One region of the Pseudarthrobacter sp. alpha12b genome, then DNA from elsewhere that is predicted to be linked to it. Evidence: riboswitches for the same ligand, from Rfam matches in the RefSeq annotation. Region 1 holds a riboswitch; each other region holds the start of a gene.
The links. A riboswitch is a leader RNA that binds a small molecule or an ion and turns the genes downstream of it on or off. The one in region 1 is predicted to bind S-adenosylmethionine.

Region 1 (5,091 bases):
CCGCCGGCAGTGGGGTTGGAGGAGGTCACGAACGGGTAGGTCCCGTGGTCCACGTCCAGGAACGTTGCCTGGCCGCCTTCCATCAGCACCACCTTGCCCTCGTCCAGGGCGGTGTTCAGGACCAGGGTGCTGTCGATCACCAGCGGGCGGAGCCGCTCGGCGAAGGACAGGAAGTACTCCACGATCTCGTCCACCACAACGCTGCGGCGGTTGTAGACCTTGACCAGGAGTTCGTTCTTCTGGCGCAGCGAGCCTTCCACCTTCTGGCGGAGGATGGATTCGTCAAAGACGTCCTGGACGCGGATGCCCAGGCGGGCCACCTTGTCCATGTAGGCAGGGCCAATGCCGCGGCCGGTGGTGCCGATGGCGCGGCTGCCCAGGAAGCGTTCGGTTACCTTGTCCAGTACCTGGTGGTACGGGGCCACCAGGTGGGCGTTGGCGGAGACCCGCAGTTTCGAGGTGTCGGCGCCGCGGGCCTGGAGCCCGTCGATTTCCTGGAAGAGGGCCTCGAGGTTCACCACGCAGCCATTGCCGATGATGGGAACAGCGTTGGGGCTGAGAATGCCTGCCGGCAGCAGTTTGAGTTCGTACTTTTCACCGCCTACGACGACGGTGTGCCCGGCGTTGTTGCCGCCGTTGGGCTTGACGACGTAGTCAACACGGCCGCCCAACAGGTCGGTGGCCTTGCCTTTTCCTTCGTCGCCCCACTGGGCTCCTACGATCACAATTGCTGGCATGGGATCCTCCCCCATTCGTTCGGGCTGCCCGCGTCCGGCCACCAGGTGGCAGGCCCGTGCAGCGCCGTTCATGAGAATGCCCCGAACATACCGGCCTTCGCCAGCCGCAGCACGGCGCAGCGAAGCAAGAGTTCCGGGGCTCTTACCACCCAAGTTTAGCCGATAGGGCACTTTGTCCACTGTTGTGGCCCGCCACGGCCCTTCCTGCAAAAGGACCGCGGCGGCGCCGGGCCGGTTACTCGTCCTCGGCCTCCCCGGCGGGCCGGGACGTCTGTTCGGCGAGGGTGTTCCAGAAGGAGGTGTCGGCGTCGGCAATGGACCCATCCGCAATGGCTGCGGCCGTGGAGGTCAGCGTGGTGACTGTCTGCTTGATCAGGTAGCCGTTGCTGCGCTGCCCCAGCGCATAGCCGTCCAGATAGTGGTCCGACATGCCGCGCATCTCGAAGAGCAGGGTGGCGATGCCGTACTCCACGGAGATGCCGTTGCGGCTGATGGTCTCGGCGCTGCCGCCCTGGTACTTGCCCAGGTGGCCCCATCCGGTGGAGTCGACATTGTTGAAGACCACAGCTCCGAGCTGCTTGGACTTTTCGACCACGGCGGGGTCGGCGTTGGGTGTGGTGGGGTACAGGATGGAACCGGACACCAGCTTGCCGTCACACTCGGCCCGCGTGCCCTGGTGGTGCAGGTCGATCATGTAGTCGATCCGGTACTTGCGCATGACGTTGTTGTGCAGCGCCTGGGTCTCCGGCTGGATCTTGGCAACGTGGTCGCGGTTCAGGTCCACGCCCTCGGCGTTGTAGCGGGTGAGGTGGCGGTCCCCCTTGGCGAGATAGTTATCCAGGGAAAAGTTCACGTCGCCCATGGCACCGTCCGCGTTGAGCATGGGAACCACCAGGATGTTCACACCGTCCAGGATGCCCGCCGATTTGCCCGTCCCGAGGTGCTTAATGAACTCCATGGCGCCCTCGGTGGTGAGCTGTTCATTGCCGTGCTGCTGGGTCAGGTACAGGATGGTGGGCTTGGCCGGGTCCGAGATGTACTTCACCAAGTGGATGTCGCGGCCCTTTACGGTCTACCCGATGACCTCCAGCTCCATGGCCGGCTGGCGGGCGTCCTGGTCCTTCAGGAAGGAGACCATCTGCTCGTAGGTGGCGAGCTTTGACGTGGTGATCTGGCCGTTGCCGTCGTAGTTGGGACCTTCGCCCACCGCGTGTGCCAGGGGGGCCGGTCCCGCCACGACGGCGAGCGCCAGTGCGCCGGTGGCGGCAATGGTCCTGAAAGTTGCCAGGGATTTCATCACAGTGCGTTACCTCTTTCGAGTGCATTGGGTGCCACCAGCCAGCTCCGTCGCGGCGGCAGCATGTGACCTCAGCCAACCAAGCTTAACGAAACCTGTCAATAACCTGAACAAATGCTGTAAGTATGCCCGGGGCTTAGAAGCCATCATGAGGCGGCCGCCGCGACATAAAGCGGCGCAGACTTGCCCGAAGGCGGGAATGTCGATTTATGTGAGAGTGAACCATCCGGAGCGGCCGAGAGACCTGGCTCGATGACGCCGCAGCAACCACGGTCCAGCAGGATTCCTGCCGGCCGAAGGTGCTACTGCCAGGACCGATGGAAAGGAAGATTCCAGCATGTCCCTGAACACCGACCATATCCGCGTCACCCACGCGGGATCGTTGCCCCGCACCCCCGACCTCATCGCAGCCAACGCTGCCAAGGAAACTGACGGCGTCACCCCGGAATTTTTGGAACTCCTTGAGTCCTCCGTGGTGGAGGTGGTCCAGCGCCAGAAGGACCTCGGCATCGACATCCCCAACGACGGCGAATACGGGCACACGATGTCCAGCTCCGTGGATTACGGCGCCTGGTGGAACTACTCCTTCGCGCGGCTGGGTGGCCTGGAGCCAACCAATGTGGACCGCTGGGCCGATGCGCAGGTGCGCCGCTCGTCCCCCGGCAACGTAGTCCTGACCTCCTTCCCCGACCGGCGGGACAGGCAGGCGTTCAACGAGGCCTACAACGATCCCTCCTCGGGCATCCTGGCCCACCGCAAGAGCGTCACCCAGCCCAAGATCGCCGGGCCCCTGACCTATACGGGCCAGGACCTGGTGGCATCGGACATCAGGAACCTGAAAACCGGCCTCGCCGCCGCAGGGCTCTCGGACGGCTTCATAGCGTCCCTCTCCCCCGGATCGTGCGCCCGCGTGGCCAACGAGTATTACACATCGGATGAGGAACTGGTCTACGCCTGCGCCGATGCCATGCGGGAAGAGTACAAGGCGATCATCGACGCCGGCCTCACCGTGCAGCTCGACGATCCGTCCCTGGCCGAAAGCTGGGACCAGATCAATCCCGAACCGTCCCTGGAGGACTACCTGAAGTTCATCCAGCTGCGCGTCGAGGCCACCAACTGGGCGCTGCGGGACCTGCCGCAGGAACAGATCCGGCTGCACGTCTGCTGGGGTTCCTGGCACGGCCCGCACACCACGGACATCCCCTTCGCCGACATCATCGGCTCGGTACTGCAGGTCAACGCGGGCGCGTACTCCTTCGAGGCGGCCAACGTCCGCCACGAACACGAATGGCGGGTATGGGAAGACACCAAGCTCCCCGAGGGCAAGGTGATCATTCCGGGCGTCGTGTCGCATGCCACCAACGTGGTGGAGCACCCTGACCTGGTGGCAGACCGAATTGTCCGCTTTGCCGAGGTCGTGGGCCGCGACAACGTCATCGCCTCCACCGACTGCGGCCTGGGCGGGCGCGTCCACCCCCAGATCGCGTTCGCCAAACTGGAGGCCCTGGGCGAGGGCGCCCGCCGCGCCACAGCGCGCCTCTGGTAAGCCTGCTTCCCTACCGCTGCGCCGGCTGTGCCTTCCATCACCGGAAGGGACGGCCGGCGTTTCGTTTCCTCGGGCTTGGTAAACTGGCAAAGGCCGACCAGGAATCGGCCCACCCCAACTAACCGCCGTTGATGATCCGCGCCGCCGTGCGCCCGTTTTCACCGGTGGAAGCAATATCAATCCCCGCAGGAGAACCAGCACTTCATGACAGCCCTGGCACCCGAAACATTCCACGAACAGCTCATGAGCCGCCGCTACGAACCCAGCGTTGCCGCCGTCAACGAACTGTGCGATTCCCTGCAGGAGGCCAAGCCCGGAACCGTGGTGCCCTACGTGGACCCCATGCACGATGTGGAGGAAACCCGCATCATCAGCCTGTACTCCAACATCGGTGAGATGGATCCGTCCGGGTTCATCACGGCTGGAGACCAGGATGCCGCTACCCGCATGCTGGGGATCCAGTGGAAGCTGGGCCTGCGCCCCGAGTTCGTCATGCCGTGGAACGTCCACCCCTGGCACGTTCCAGGCGAAGTCAACGGCAAGTTCACTCCGGACCAGATCCAGTCAGGCCTGAAGCCCCTGCTGAAGTTCCTGGCCCTGGTCCCCCGCGCCTCGGTGATCGTGGCGCACGGCACTGAAGCCAACCGCCTGGCCAACCTCCTGCTGAAGACCGAAGTGCCCCTCCTGTGGCGCCGCGGCCTGAAGACCTACAAGGTCCGCTCCCTGAGCGGCCGCGCTTTCGCCGGTTCCCCGGCGCGCCAGGAGGAATACCTGGAGGACATGCGCGCGGCGTACGCCGATGCCATGGCGCGCACGGGTATCGCCAAAGCTTAAGCAAGGACTTTAACGCCCGACGGCGGGTGGCCACCTTTCAGGAAAGGTGACCACCCGCCGTCGTCGTAGGGAGGCGGTGGGGACCCTATTTGGCCTCGATGGCTGCCTTCGCCGTGGGATCGGAATCGTTGAGGAACTTCTCGATCCGCTCCGGCTCGTCGGCCTCGCCGATGGCTGACGAGGCCCTGCCCAGGGAGTAGAGGGCCCGCAGGAACCCGCGGTTTGGCTCGTGCTCCCACGGGATCGGGCCCACGCCGCGCCAGCCGTTGCGGCGCAGCGAGTCCAGTCCGCGGTGGTAGCCCACGCGGGCGTAGGCGTAGGAGTCGATGGTGCGGCCCTCGATCCACGCTTCCTCGGCCAGGATGGCCCAGAGCAGCGAGGACGTGGGGTGCTTTTCCACCAGGTCCAGGGCCTCGTGGCCGGCCTCCAGCTGCCCGTACACCTCGGTTTCGGCAGGCAGGAGCGTGGGCTCCGGACCCATCAGGTTCCTGCGGAACTCGTCCGACATCTAGAAGGTCTTTCCGGCCGAACCGAGCTGCTTGGTGGCTTCCACCACGCGGGCTGCGAGGCCGGCTTCGGCGGAGGCGCCCCAGACGCGGGGGTCGTAGGTCTTCTTGTTGCCCACTTCGCCGTCCACCTTCAGGACGCCGTCGTAGTTCTTGAACATGTGGTCCGCC
Region 2 (5,091 bases), 960 kb from region 1:
ACCGGGGTCATGCTCGATGAAGGCATGCTGTACTTCGATGCCCGGCTGTCCCGCAACCACCCCACGGTGGAAGTGCGGGTGGCCGACGTATGCCTTCGGGCCGAGGACGCCGCCCTCATTGCCGTGCTGGTCCGCGCGCTGGTGGAATCAGCCAGCCGCGAGTGGCGTGCCGGTGTGGATCCTGCCCCCGTGCCCACGGTGCTTCTGCGGATGGCGTCCTGGCAGGCCAGCAGCGCGGGACTCAGCGGCGAACTCCTGGACTTTGGCAACTTCCGGCCTGCACCAGCTGCGGACGTGGTCCGTTCCCTGGTGGATTACCTGGCCCCCGTCCTCGCCGAACAAGGCGAGCTGGCGCTGGCCCGGCAGGGAGTGGAGGACATCATCGCCAGGGGACCAGGGGCCGCTGAACAGCGCCGTGCCCGCGACAAGGCATTGGCGGGACCACCACCTGAGGACATGGGGTTCGGTGCGGTGGTCCGCCAGGCCGTGTACGTGACGATGCGCGGCGGCCTGGACCTTTCGGACGTGGAGGCCACCCCGGAGCTGCTGCGGGTCCGCCAGAGTTGACTGTGTGCGTCGGCCGCTAGATCTGCTTCAGTGCCTGTTCCAGGTCGCGGATAAGGTCATCGGGGTCCTCGAGTCCCACGGAGAGCCGGACCACGCCGTCACTCAGGCCGATGGCGGCACGCCCTTCCGGCCCCATGGCGCGGTGCGTGGTGGTGGCGGGGTGGGTGATCAGGGACTTTGCATCACCAAGGTTGTTGGAGATATCGATGATCCGCAGCCCGTCGAGCAGCGCGAAAGCCGCTTCCTTGCCGGAGCGCCCGCCGGAAGAAGCGAGCTCGAAGGTAAGGACCGTGCCGCCGGCACTCATCTGCTTCGCCGCCAGCGCGTACTGCGGATGCGACTTCAGCAACGGATACTTCACCCAACTCACGGCCGGCTGTTCCTCCAGCCATTCGGCGAGCCGCAGGGCGGTGGCAGACGAGTGGTTGACGCGCAGGCCCATGGTTTCCAGGCCCTTGGTGAGGACCCAGGCGTTGAAAGCGGAAAGTGCAGGGCCGGTGTGGCGCATCAGCTGCTTCACCGGGCCGTCGATGAACTCCTTGGTGCCCAGGATGGCGCCGCCCATCACCCGGCCCTGGCCATCGATGTGCTTAGTGCCGGAGTAGACGATGACGTCAGCGCCCAGGTCGCCGCAGCGCTGCAGCAGGGGAGTGGCAAAGACGTTGTCCGCCACCACGGTGGCCCCGGCCGCATGCGCCAGTTCGCTGACCGCGGCGATGTCCACGATCTCCTGCATGGGGTTGGACGGCGACTCGAAGAAGACGGCGGTGGTGGGCTTGGAGAGGGCTTCGCGCCATTGGTCCAGGTCGGGGCCGTCCACGAAGACCGTCTCCACACCCCACCGGGGCAGGATTTCGTTCAGGATTACAAAGCACGAACCGAACAGCGAGCGGGCAGCCACCACGCGGTCGCCGGCAGCCAGCAGGGCACCCAGCGCGGTGAACACCGCGGACATGCCCGACGCCGTCGCAAAGCACGCTTCGGTGCCTTCCAGCAGCCTGAGCCGCTCCTGGAAGGTGGCCACGGACGGGTTGCCGTAACGGGAGTAGACGAAGCGCTCGTCCTCGCCGGTGAAGGCGCGTTCGGCTGCCGCGGCGGATTCGTAGACGAAGCCGGAGTTCAGGAAGATGGCCTCGGACGTTTCCTGGAAGTTGGTGCGGTCCAGGCCGCCGCGGACGGCCTGGGTGTCGGGGTTCCAGCCTTGGGCGTCTGGGTTGAAGGTCACTTAGTTCTTTCCGAGGTTGGTGGGGAGGCCGCGGTTCTTCCAGCCATTCACGGTCCGCTCGCCATAGCGGTCGGGGTCGCCTTCGAAGCCCTCCAGGACGCTGTAGGCGGTGAATCCGGCCTGGGTGGCTGCAGTTGCCGCGGCGATGGAACGCTTGCCGGAGCGGCAGAGGAATACCACTTCCGCGCCGGGGTCCTCCGGTGCCTGCTGCGACAGGTCCTTGATGAAGTCCGGGTTGGGGATGCCGCCCGGGAAGGTCCACTGGATGAACAGGGGATCGTTGTCCGTGGCTTTCGTATCCGGAATCCCGATGTGGGCCCATTCGCCCTCGGTGCGGACGTCCACCAGGATGGCGCCCCGCTCCAGCTTTGCCCATGCTTCCTGGGGCGTGAGGTCTCCCGCGTAGCTCATGCGTGGCCCTCGCCGTCGAACTCGCCCTCAAATTCGGCGTCCAGCTGGTCCACCGCGGTGGCCACAGCGGCGTCCGCCGAGGCGATCGCAGCCGGGAGGACAATTGCCTGCGCCACAATGACGCGGGTGCCGTTGAAGGTGGCCGCCGGGCTGCCGTGCAGCACGTATCCTTCCGCCAGGGCAGCGGAGATCCGCTCGCAGAATGCGCGGTCGTCCGGGCCGGTGATCAGGCGGTAGGACAATTTTTCGTCAGGGGCAGGTGCGTCGGACACGACGGATCTCCTTCTTTCACGCTTGCAGCTCGAATCGGTCGATATGCCGAGTATTCACCTGAGGCACCCCGCCGCGAAAGGGAGGGTTGCCGACCGGCAAGTCAGGGCTTGGCACCGGTACTCATTACTCCCCAAAAACGTAACATCTGCCGCGCCGAGCCGCACCGCCGCCGTCGTCATGTTCCGTAATTGAGCTGCCGGCAACACGCCACGGGTGATGCCGCGGGCCGATAAAGTTCATACCGGGGCGCCGCCCCGTCGCCAGAGCAAAGAGCACCGGGGGGTCCTTGTCAGCATGCGGGCACACACATCGCAGCACCACGCCGTAACCCGCAGGAGCCGTCGGCGTTCCGTCGCCGCCTTTTTGGCAGCGGCCCTCGTTGGCCTCCTGGTTCTGGCGGCCCCGGCGGGGCCGGCTCATGCGGAGGACGCTGCGCCGGACAAGGGCAAGCCCTGGCTGGGGGCGGTGCTCGAGTGGGGGGAGGATACCGCTGCGGGCTTCAGTGACCGGCTCGGCGCCAGCCCGGCGGTCTTCGGCCACGACATCACCATTCCCTACCGCGATTCGGAGCGGAATGACATTGACGGGTTCCTGCAGCAGACTGCAGCGAAGGGCGCCCATGCCTTGCTGACGGTGAAGCCGTCGGTTCCCCTGGACCAGCTCGGGGCCCAGGAAGCGGAAGCGTTCGCAGCGCAGGTGCGCGACCTGACCACTGGGTTCAAGGGGCAGTTGCTGGTCCGGTTCGCCCCCGATATGAACGCCAGCTGGGTGCCCTGGGGCCAACAGCCGGCCACTTACCGGCAGGCCTTCCAGGCCGTGGCGGCAGCGTTCAAAAAGTACGACGGCGGCCGGGCCACCATGGTGTGGGCGCCGTACCTGGGCAAGGACTACCCCTTCGACCGGAACCGGAATGCGCCGCAGCCGGGAAGCGATGGGTTTTCCCTCCTGGATACGAATGGGGACGGGACCTGGAACGGAAGCGACAGCGCCTATGCCCCGTACTACCCCGGCGACGACGCCGTGGACTGGGTGGGGCTGACCGCCTATCACGACGACACTGCCGGCGGGGCCGCCGTCAACTCCCTCCCGGGAGCCGGCGAGCTCCAGGAGATGCTGACGGCCTCCGGCAGCGAAAACTTCTACGGCACCTACGCCGAGGCCCGCAAGAAGCCGTTCCTCCTCCAGACTGCGGCGTTCTACAGCCCAGCATCCGGTGGCGCGTCCGAGCTGGACATTAAGACGGGCTGGTGGGACCAGGTCGTGGCAACTGCCACGTCCCCGGGTTTCGCGGGAACGGCCGCCGTTGTGTGGGACGAGCGCACCAGCACCAGGGATACCGGCGTGGCCAGCATCAGTTGGCTGCTCACGGGAAGTCCGGATATCGCCAAGGCTGCGCTGGACAGGCTGAAGGCGTCGCCGCTGGTCACCGGCCCTGTCACCGATGTGGCCTCGGGAAGCACCTATGTCCGGGCCAACACCCTCTCCGGTGCGGCAGCCTGGACGGTTGCTGCCGCCATGGCCATCCTCCTGGTGGCCCTATGGCAGGTTCCCCGCCGGATCAACGCCGCCACATCCTGGAGTTACCAGGACCCCTCCAGCAGGGATTCGCGGGTCGACCTGCTCCGCGGGATGGCCATTGTCTTCGTCGTGGTCAACCACCTGGGTATGGCCTCCCTGTTCCAGCTGCTCACCCAGGAGGCGGTGGGCTTCGTGTCAGGCGCTGAACTGTTCGTCCTGTTCTCCGGCCTGGTGGTGGGCATGGTGTACGGGCCCAAGGCCAAGGAGGACTTCGGCCGGGTTGTGGACCTCACGTCCCGCCGGGCCGGGAAGCTCTACGTCACCTCACTGGCCGTGCTGATCGGCGTTTTCCTTCTGTCCCTGCTCCCGTTCTTCCACACCGAGGCCCTGACCACGTTCGTAGACCAGGGAACCGGCGGCGCCGGGCATACTGGTGCCGGCCGGACCTACGACCTCTATGCGGGCATGTCATCGCTGTTCCAGTTCCCCGTGCCGCCCCAGGTGCTGCCGGCCATCGTGCTGCTGCAGTTTGGGCCCTGGCAGTTCAACGTGATGGGTCTTTACGTGGTGCTGTTGCTGGTCAGCCCGCTGATCCTTGCGGCGCTCAACCGCGGCAAGGCCGTCTGGGTGTTGCTGGCAACGCTCGCCGTGTACGCAGTGGGGGCCGTGACCAGGTTCAGGCTCCTGCCGTCGCAGTTCGAGGACTCGTTCCCCTTGCTGGTGTGGCAGGTGCTGTTCGTGCTCGGGCTGGTTGTCGGTTACCACCGCCGCAGCATCGTCGCCTGGCTGTCGGCGCATACCTGGGTGGTGGCCGCCTGCACTGCGGCAGCGTTCGCGCTGGCATTCCTGTCCTGGGGCAATCCGTACCTTGCCAACAACTATGACGTCCGCCTGGCGCTTCTGCCGGACGCGGCCTACCGGGCCATGTATGACGCACTCTTCGGCCGCACGTACCTGGCGCCGGGCCGCCTCCTCAACGTCCTGGTCCTGGTGGTGGCCGCCTACGTGTTCCTCAGCGCCTACTGGAAACCGGTGCAGCGTGCCCTGGGCTGGTTCCTGATTCCGCTGGGGCGCGCCACGCTCTACGTGTTCATCAT
Region 3 (5,091 bases), 970 kb from region 1:
GGGCCTTGGAGGCCGCGGGCGGTGGCGGTGCTGCGGTTCCAGATGGCGCAGGCGGTGTCGCCGGGGAGGTAGAGGGAGATCCAGGCCATGCCGTCGCGGTCAGGGGTGTATTCCATCCGCCGGTCGGCGACGCCTTTGGCATGGCGCTTCTCAAGGGTCTCGGGGTGGTGGCGTTCCCGCCAGGCGCGGACCTTGGCGCGGAACCGGGAGGGGATGAGTTCGCCGGGGGCTGCGCCGCGGGCGGGGTCGGGCGCACCGGGGTCGAAGAAGTGCACCACCAGGGCGGCGGCACCGGCTGGGGTGAGCCCCTCAGTTTCGTCGGCAACAATTCGGGCGTGCTGCCAGGAAATGGTCCCGGCTACCAGTGCGTCCATCACCGGCGGCAGGGAACACACCTGGCGGGACTGCTCCACGAACGCCCCGGCAGCACCTGAACTGATGGTCAGGACCCCCGCGATCTCCTCCACCGCTGACATCTCCGCATACATGCGTTCATGCACCGGTGCGTCCGGGGCCAGCATGGCCTGCTGGAAAACAACGCACTCCACCGCGTCCCGGGCTTCCACGGCCGCGAGCTGTGCCCTCAAACGGGACGAGACTTCCAAACGATCCAAGCGCAGCTCGTACCGCCGCTGCAACACGTCAACATCATGACCAACACCTGCCCCGGCGCCCAGGAAGGCATCCTCACGGTCCAGCGCATCAAGGGCAGCAACAGAGGCATGAATGCCCTCCATAGCCATCCCGCCACCGCTGCTGATTCCCATGGAAACATCATCCAACAGGGGTCCGACAATCAAGGTCCGCAGGCGTCCCGGCCGCGGGCAGTAACCAGTTAAATGGATTCGGCCGCCATCGGGTAGTGACGCCGTTGTCACCACCTGATGGCGGCCGAAGCAGATCCGGGCATTGGCCCGGCAAACCCACCTCCCGCGAGTGCCGGGAAAGAGGGATTGGAGCGTCAGAGAGTGACGGCTCCGTTGGCGGTCTCGAAGGTGACCGACAGGATGCCCGGTGTGCCGTGCGGTGCGACCCACTCCACTGCAACGTCCTCAAGCGGCTTCTCCACCGGCTCACCCAGCCACTCGGTCACCCGCGAGGCGGAGCCGGCGATGGTCAGGCAGCTCATCTTGAGGTTGCTCTCGTACGCGTTGGACGGGTGGAGCGACGGGTCCCCCTCCCACTTGAGCATGTACGGCACCTGGGGATCGGCGATGAGGCCCAGGATGCCAATCTGCTTCCAGACCAGCTCACGGCCGTCCGGGAACTTGCGGTTGCCGTTCACGGCGGCGCGGCCCAGGCGTTCCTCGAAGGGGGCGAGGTCGTCCACTTCGACGCACCAGCCCATCCATCCGCCACCGGCAGCGGAACGGGCACGCACTGCCTGACCGAACGGTGCCTTGTCGGATGCCGGGTGGTCCAGGACCTCAACGACTTCCAGGTACTTATGACCGGCGAGCGGGATGATCATATTCCGGGTTCCGAACCGGGGGTGTACGCCACCCTTCACTGCCTCAACGCCGAGGGCAGTTGCAATACGGTCGGTAGTGGCCGCGAGGCCATCGTGTTCACAGGCGTAAGAGACGTGATCCATGCGCATGCGAACATCTTGGCACTTTGTGATCGGGCTCTCAGCTAAGGCTAGCCTTACTAGCATTTTGACTGCCGGCTGCCCTGGTCCCAGCGCGCGCGGAGCCGCAGGAAGACCTTGTTCGTCACAATCCTGTTCACGGCAACCACCGGCTTCCTAGACTGGGCGCAGGTCATGAGTGCCAGCGCCAAGCCCCGGCTCGCTGGCCGGCAACCCTCCATCCGCGGTGGGGTGCCCCGGGTGAAGACCTGGCTCTCCGGCAACAGCCGGGAGCAAGCGCGGCCCGTAAGGCTCCGAGCATGCCGGGCCCATGTCAAAGGAGATTTGGATGTCCCACGGATGGTCCTTCGAAACCCGCCAGATCCATGCCGGCCAGGCGGTGGACAGTGCCACAGGGGCGCGTGCCCTGCCCATCTACCAGACCACGTCATTTGTGTTCCCGAGTGCCGAAAGCGCCGCCAACCGCTTCGCCCTGGCCGAACTTGCGCCCATCTACACCCGCATCGGCAACCCCACACAGGATGCCGTCGAACAGCGGATTGCCAGCCTCGAAGGAGGCCTGGCCGCGTTGCTGCTCAGCTCCGGGCAGGCCGCCGAGACCTTCGCGGTCCTGAACATTGCGGAGGCGGGCGACCATATCGTGGCCAGCCCCAGCCTCTACGGCGGCACCTACAACCTGTTTGCCCACACCCTGAAGAAGTTCGGTATCTCGGTCACCTTCGTGGCAGACCCGGACAACCTGGACCAGTGGCGCGATGCCGTCCAGCCCAACACCAAGCTCTTCTTCGGTGAAGTCGTTTCCAACCCGCGCCAGGATGTCCTGGACATCGAAGGCATCTCGCAGGTGGCCCATCAGGCCGGAGTGCCGCTGATCGTGGACAACACCCTGTCCACCCCCTACCTGATCCGCCCCTTGGAGTGGGGAGCGGACATCGTGATCCACTCAGCCACCAAATACCTGGGCGGCCACGGCACGGCCATCGCCGGCGTCATTGTCGATTCCGGCAAGTTCGATTTCAGCAAGGACCCCGCGCGGTTCCCCGGCTTCAACACCCCGGACCCCACCTACAACGGCCTGGTCTACGCCCGCGACCTGGGGGAGGGTGGCGCTCTCGGGGCCAACCTGTCCTACATCCTCAAGGCCCGCGTGCAGCTGCTCCGCGACCTGGGCTCGGCGGTGTCGCCCTTTAACGCCTTCCTGATTTCCCAGGGCCTGGAGACGTTGAGCCTGCGGGTGGAGCGGCACGTGGCGAACGCCACGGAGGTGGCGCGCTGGCTGGAGGCAAGGGACGACGTCGAATCCGTCGCCTACGCCGGGCTGCCGTCCAGCCCCTGGTACGGGCGTGGCCGCAAGTACGGGCCCAAGGGGACAGGCGCCGTCGTCGCCTTCAACCTTGCCGGCGGGGCTGAAGCGGGCAAGCGCTTCGTCGACGCCCTGGAGCTGCACTCCCATGTGGCCAACATCGGTGACGTCCGCTCGTTGGTCATCCACCCGGCGTCGACCACGCACAGCCAGCTCTCGCCGGAGCAGCAGGTCGTCGCCGGGGTGCATCCGGGACTGGTCCGGCTGTCCGTGGGCCTGGAGCATATCGATGACATCCTGGCCGACCTGGAAGCAGGCTTCCGCGCAGCCAAGGGCGCTGAAGCCTGACGTCAGAGCCGGGGCTGCAGCACGTGCCGCAGGCAAGCCGGGAAAGTCACAACCGGTCATACTCTTGGCCTGGAGTGGGGGGTGTTTCGTACACTCGAACCAGGTCATGAGTGCCAGTGACAGCCCCGGCTTGCTGGCCGGCAACCCTCCATCCGCGGTGGGGTGCCCCGGGTGAAGACCTGGCCTGCCGGTCAAATGACGGCAGGCAAGCGCGTAGAAGAGGTCTTGCCATGACGGTTACCGTCGCCCGAACCACCATCCCTGAACACGGAATCGTCCGCTACGCCTCCATCGGGGGACTGGAACTTGAAGCCGGCGGCTACCTGCCGGACGTCACCCTGGCCTACGAAACCTGGGGGACGCTCAACGCGGACGCCAGCAACGCCATCCTGGTCGAGCACGCACTGACCGGCAGCACCCACGTGACCCGCGGCGACACCGACGAAGAAGGCTGGTGGGAGCAGCTGGCCGGCCCCGGCGCCCCCGTGGATACAAACCGTTTCTTCGTGGTGTCCGTCAATATCGTGGGCGGCTGCTATGGGTCCACCGGCCCCTCCTCACCGGCCCCGGATGGAGCGCCGTGGGGCTCGAGGTTCCCCCTGGTCACGCTGCGCGACAGCACCGCTGCGGAGGCCCGGCTGGCAGACCAGCTGGGCATCAAGAGCTGGTTCGCAGTCCTTGGGGGATCCATGGGCGGCGCCCGGGCCCTGGAATGGGCCGTGATGTACCCCGAGAGGGTGCAGCGCTGCGCCGTGATCTCGGTGGGGGCCGCCAGCACGGCCGAACAGATTGCCTTCGCGCAGGCCCAGACATTGGCCATCCGGCAGGACCCGAACTTCAACGGCGGCGACTACTACGGCGGTCCAAGCCCGGAAGAGGGGCTCGCGCTCGCCCGGCGCATCGCCCACATCACCTACCGGTCCGCCGCGGAACTGGAAGGCCGCTTCGGCCGCTCACCGCAGGCGCCCGAGTCGCCCCTTCAGGGGGAAGTTCTTGCCTCCCGGGGCCGCTACCAGGTGGAAAGCTACCTGGACCATCAGGGCAACAAGCTCGTGAAGCGCTTCGACGCCAACAGCTATATCGCCCTGACCGAGGCGCTGATGAGCCACGATGTCTGCCGGGGACGGGGCTCCCTTGCCGAAGCATTGGCCAAGTCCACGGCACGGTTCTTTGTGGCCGCCGTCGACTCCGACCGGCTGTACTTCCCGTCGCAGTCCCATGAGCTGGCCCAAGCGCTGCCCGGCGACGTGGATGTCCACCTCATCCAGGCGCCAATCGGCCATGACGGGTTCCTGACGGAGATTGGGCAGCTGGGCGGCCAATTGCGCAGCACCTTCCTGGCCTAGCGGGGCACGCCCCGGGGCGTCGAGCCACGTCCAGCGCAGGAAGAAACAGCTGCATGTGCATTCCTGCAGATGCGTTCTGCACTAATCGGCGTTGAGGTTGCACCGCCAGCAGACCATACTCAATCGAATCCGGCTTTCGTGGTGTGCATCACACCCGTCTGCCATCGACTGGTCCCCGTGGTGTCGACGACGATGCCGAAGGAGTTCGCATGAGTACGGAAAGCTCCGCCGCAAGGCGTACAGAGGAAACCGACGTCAAGGCCTCAGGCCTGAAGAAGGTGGTTACGGCGTCCATGGCCGGAACCGTCGTGGAATGGTACGAGTTCTTCCTCTACGCGTCGGCTGCCACCCTGGTGTTCGGAAAGGCCTTCTTCCCCAACGCCGGCACCGAACTGGACGGCATCATCGCCGCCTTCCTCACCTATGCCGTCGGCTTCGTTGCACGCCCCATCGGCGGCATCGTCTTTGGCCACTTCGGCGACAAGTTCGGCCGGAAGAAGCTG

Region 2: another riboswitch for S-adenosylmethionine. It lies ahead of ACTAQI_RS14930 (DUF1737 domain-containing protein); the one in region 1 lies ahead of ACTAQI_RS19400 (cobalamin-independent methionine synthase II family protein).
Region 3: another riboswitch for S-adenosylmethionine. It lies ahead of ACTAQI_RS02005 (bifunctional o-acetylhomoserine/o-acetylserine sulfhydrylase); the one in region 1 lies ahead of ACTAQI_RS19400 (cobalamin-independent methionine synthase II family protein).

The regions. Positions count from the first base shown of each region.
Region 1 covers NZ_CP196746.1:4,183,873-4,188,963, reverse strand. The annotation lists gene ACTAQI_RS19410 (adenylosuccinate synthase) at 1-737, opposite strand, end outside; partial or broken gene ACTAQI_RS19405 (M14 family zinc carboxypeptidase) at 973-2,062, opposite strand; SAM riboswitch class I at 2,254-2,358, shown strand; gene ACTAQI_RS19400 (cobalamin-independent methionine synthase II family protein) at 2,372-3,580, shown strand; gene ACTAQI_RS19395 (uracil-DNA glycosylase) at 3,785-4,414, shown strand; gene ACTAQI_RS19390 (DUF3151 domain-containing protein) at 4,500-4,922, opposite strand; gene fbaA (class II fructose-bisphosphate aldolase) at 4,923-5,091, opposite strand, start outside.
Region 2 covers NZ_CP196746.1:3,221,869-3,226,959, reverse strand. The annotation lists gene ACTAQI_RS14945 (glutamate--cysteine ligase 2) at 1-567, shown strand, start outside; gene ACTAQI_RS14940 (O-succinylhomoserine sulfhydrylase) at 584-1,792, opposite strand; gene ACTAQI_RS14935 (rhodanese-like domain-containing protein) at 1,793-2,203, opposite strand; gene ACTAQI_RS14930 (DUF1737 domain-containing protein) at 2,200-2,475, opposite strand; SAM riboswitch class IV at 2,489-2,604, opposite strand; gene opgC (OpgC domain-containing protein) at 2,771-5,091, shown strand, end outside.
Region 3 covers NZ_CP196746.1:465,152-470,242, forward strand. The annotation lists gene ACTAQI_RS01995 (DUF222 domain-containing protein) at 1-767, opposite strand, end outside; gene ACTAQI_RS02000 (VOC family protein) at 962-1,600, opposite strand; SAM riboswitch class IV at 1,762-1,876, shown strand; gene ACTAQI_RS02005 (bifunctional o-acetylhomoserine/o-acetylserine sulfhydrylase) at 1,920-3,242, shown strand; SAM riboswitch class IV at 3,345-3,460, shown strand; gene metX (homoserine O-acetyltransferase MetX) at 3,473-4,588, shown strand; gene ACTAQI_RS02015 (MFS transporter) at 4,798-5,091, shown strand, end outside.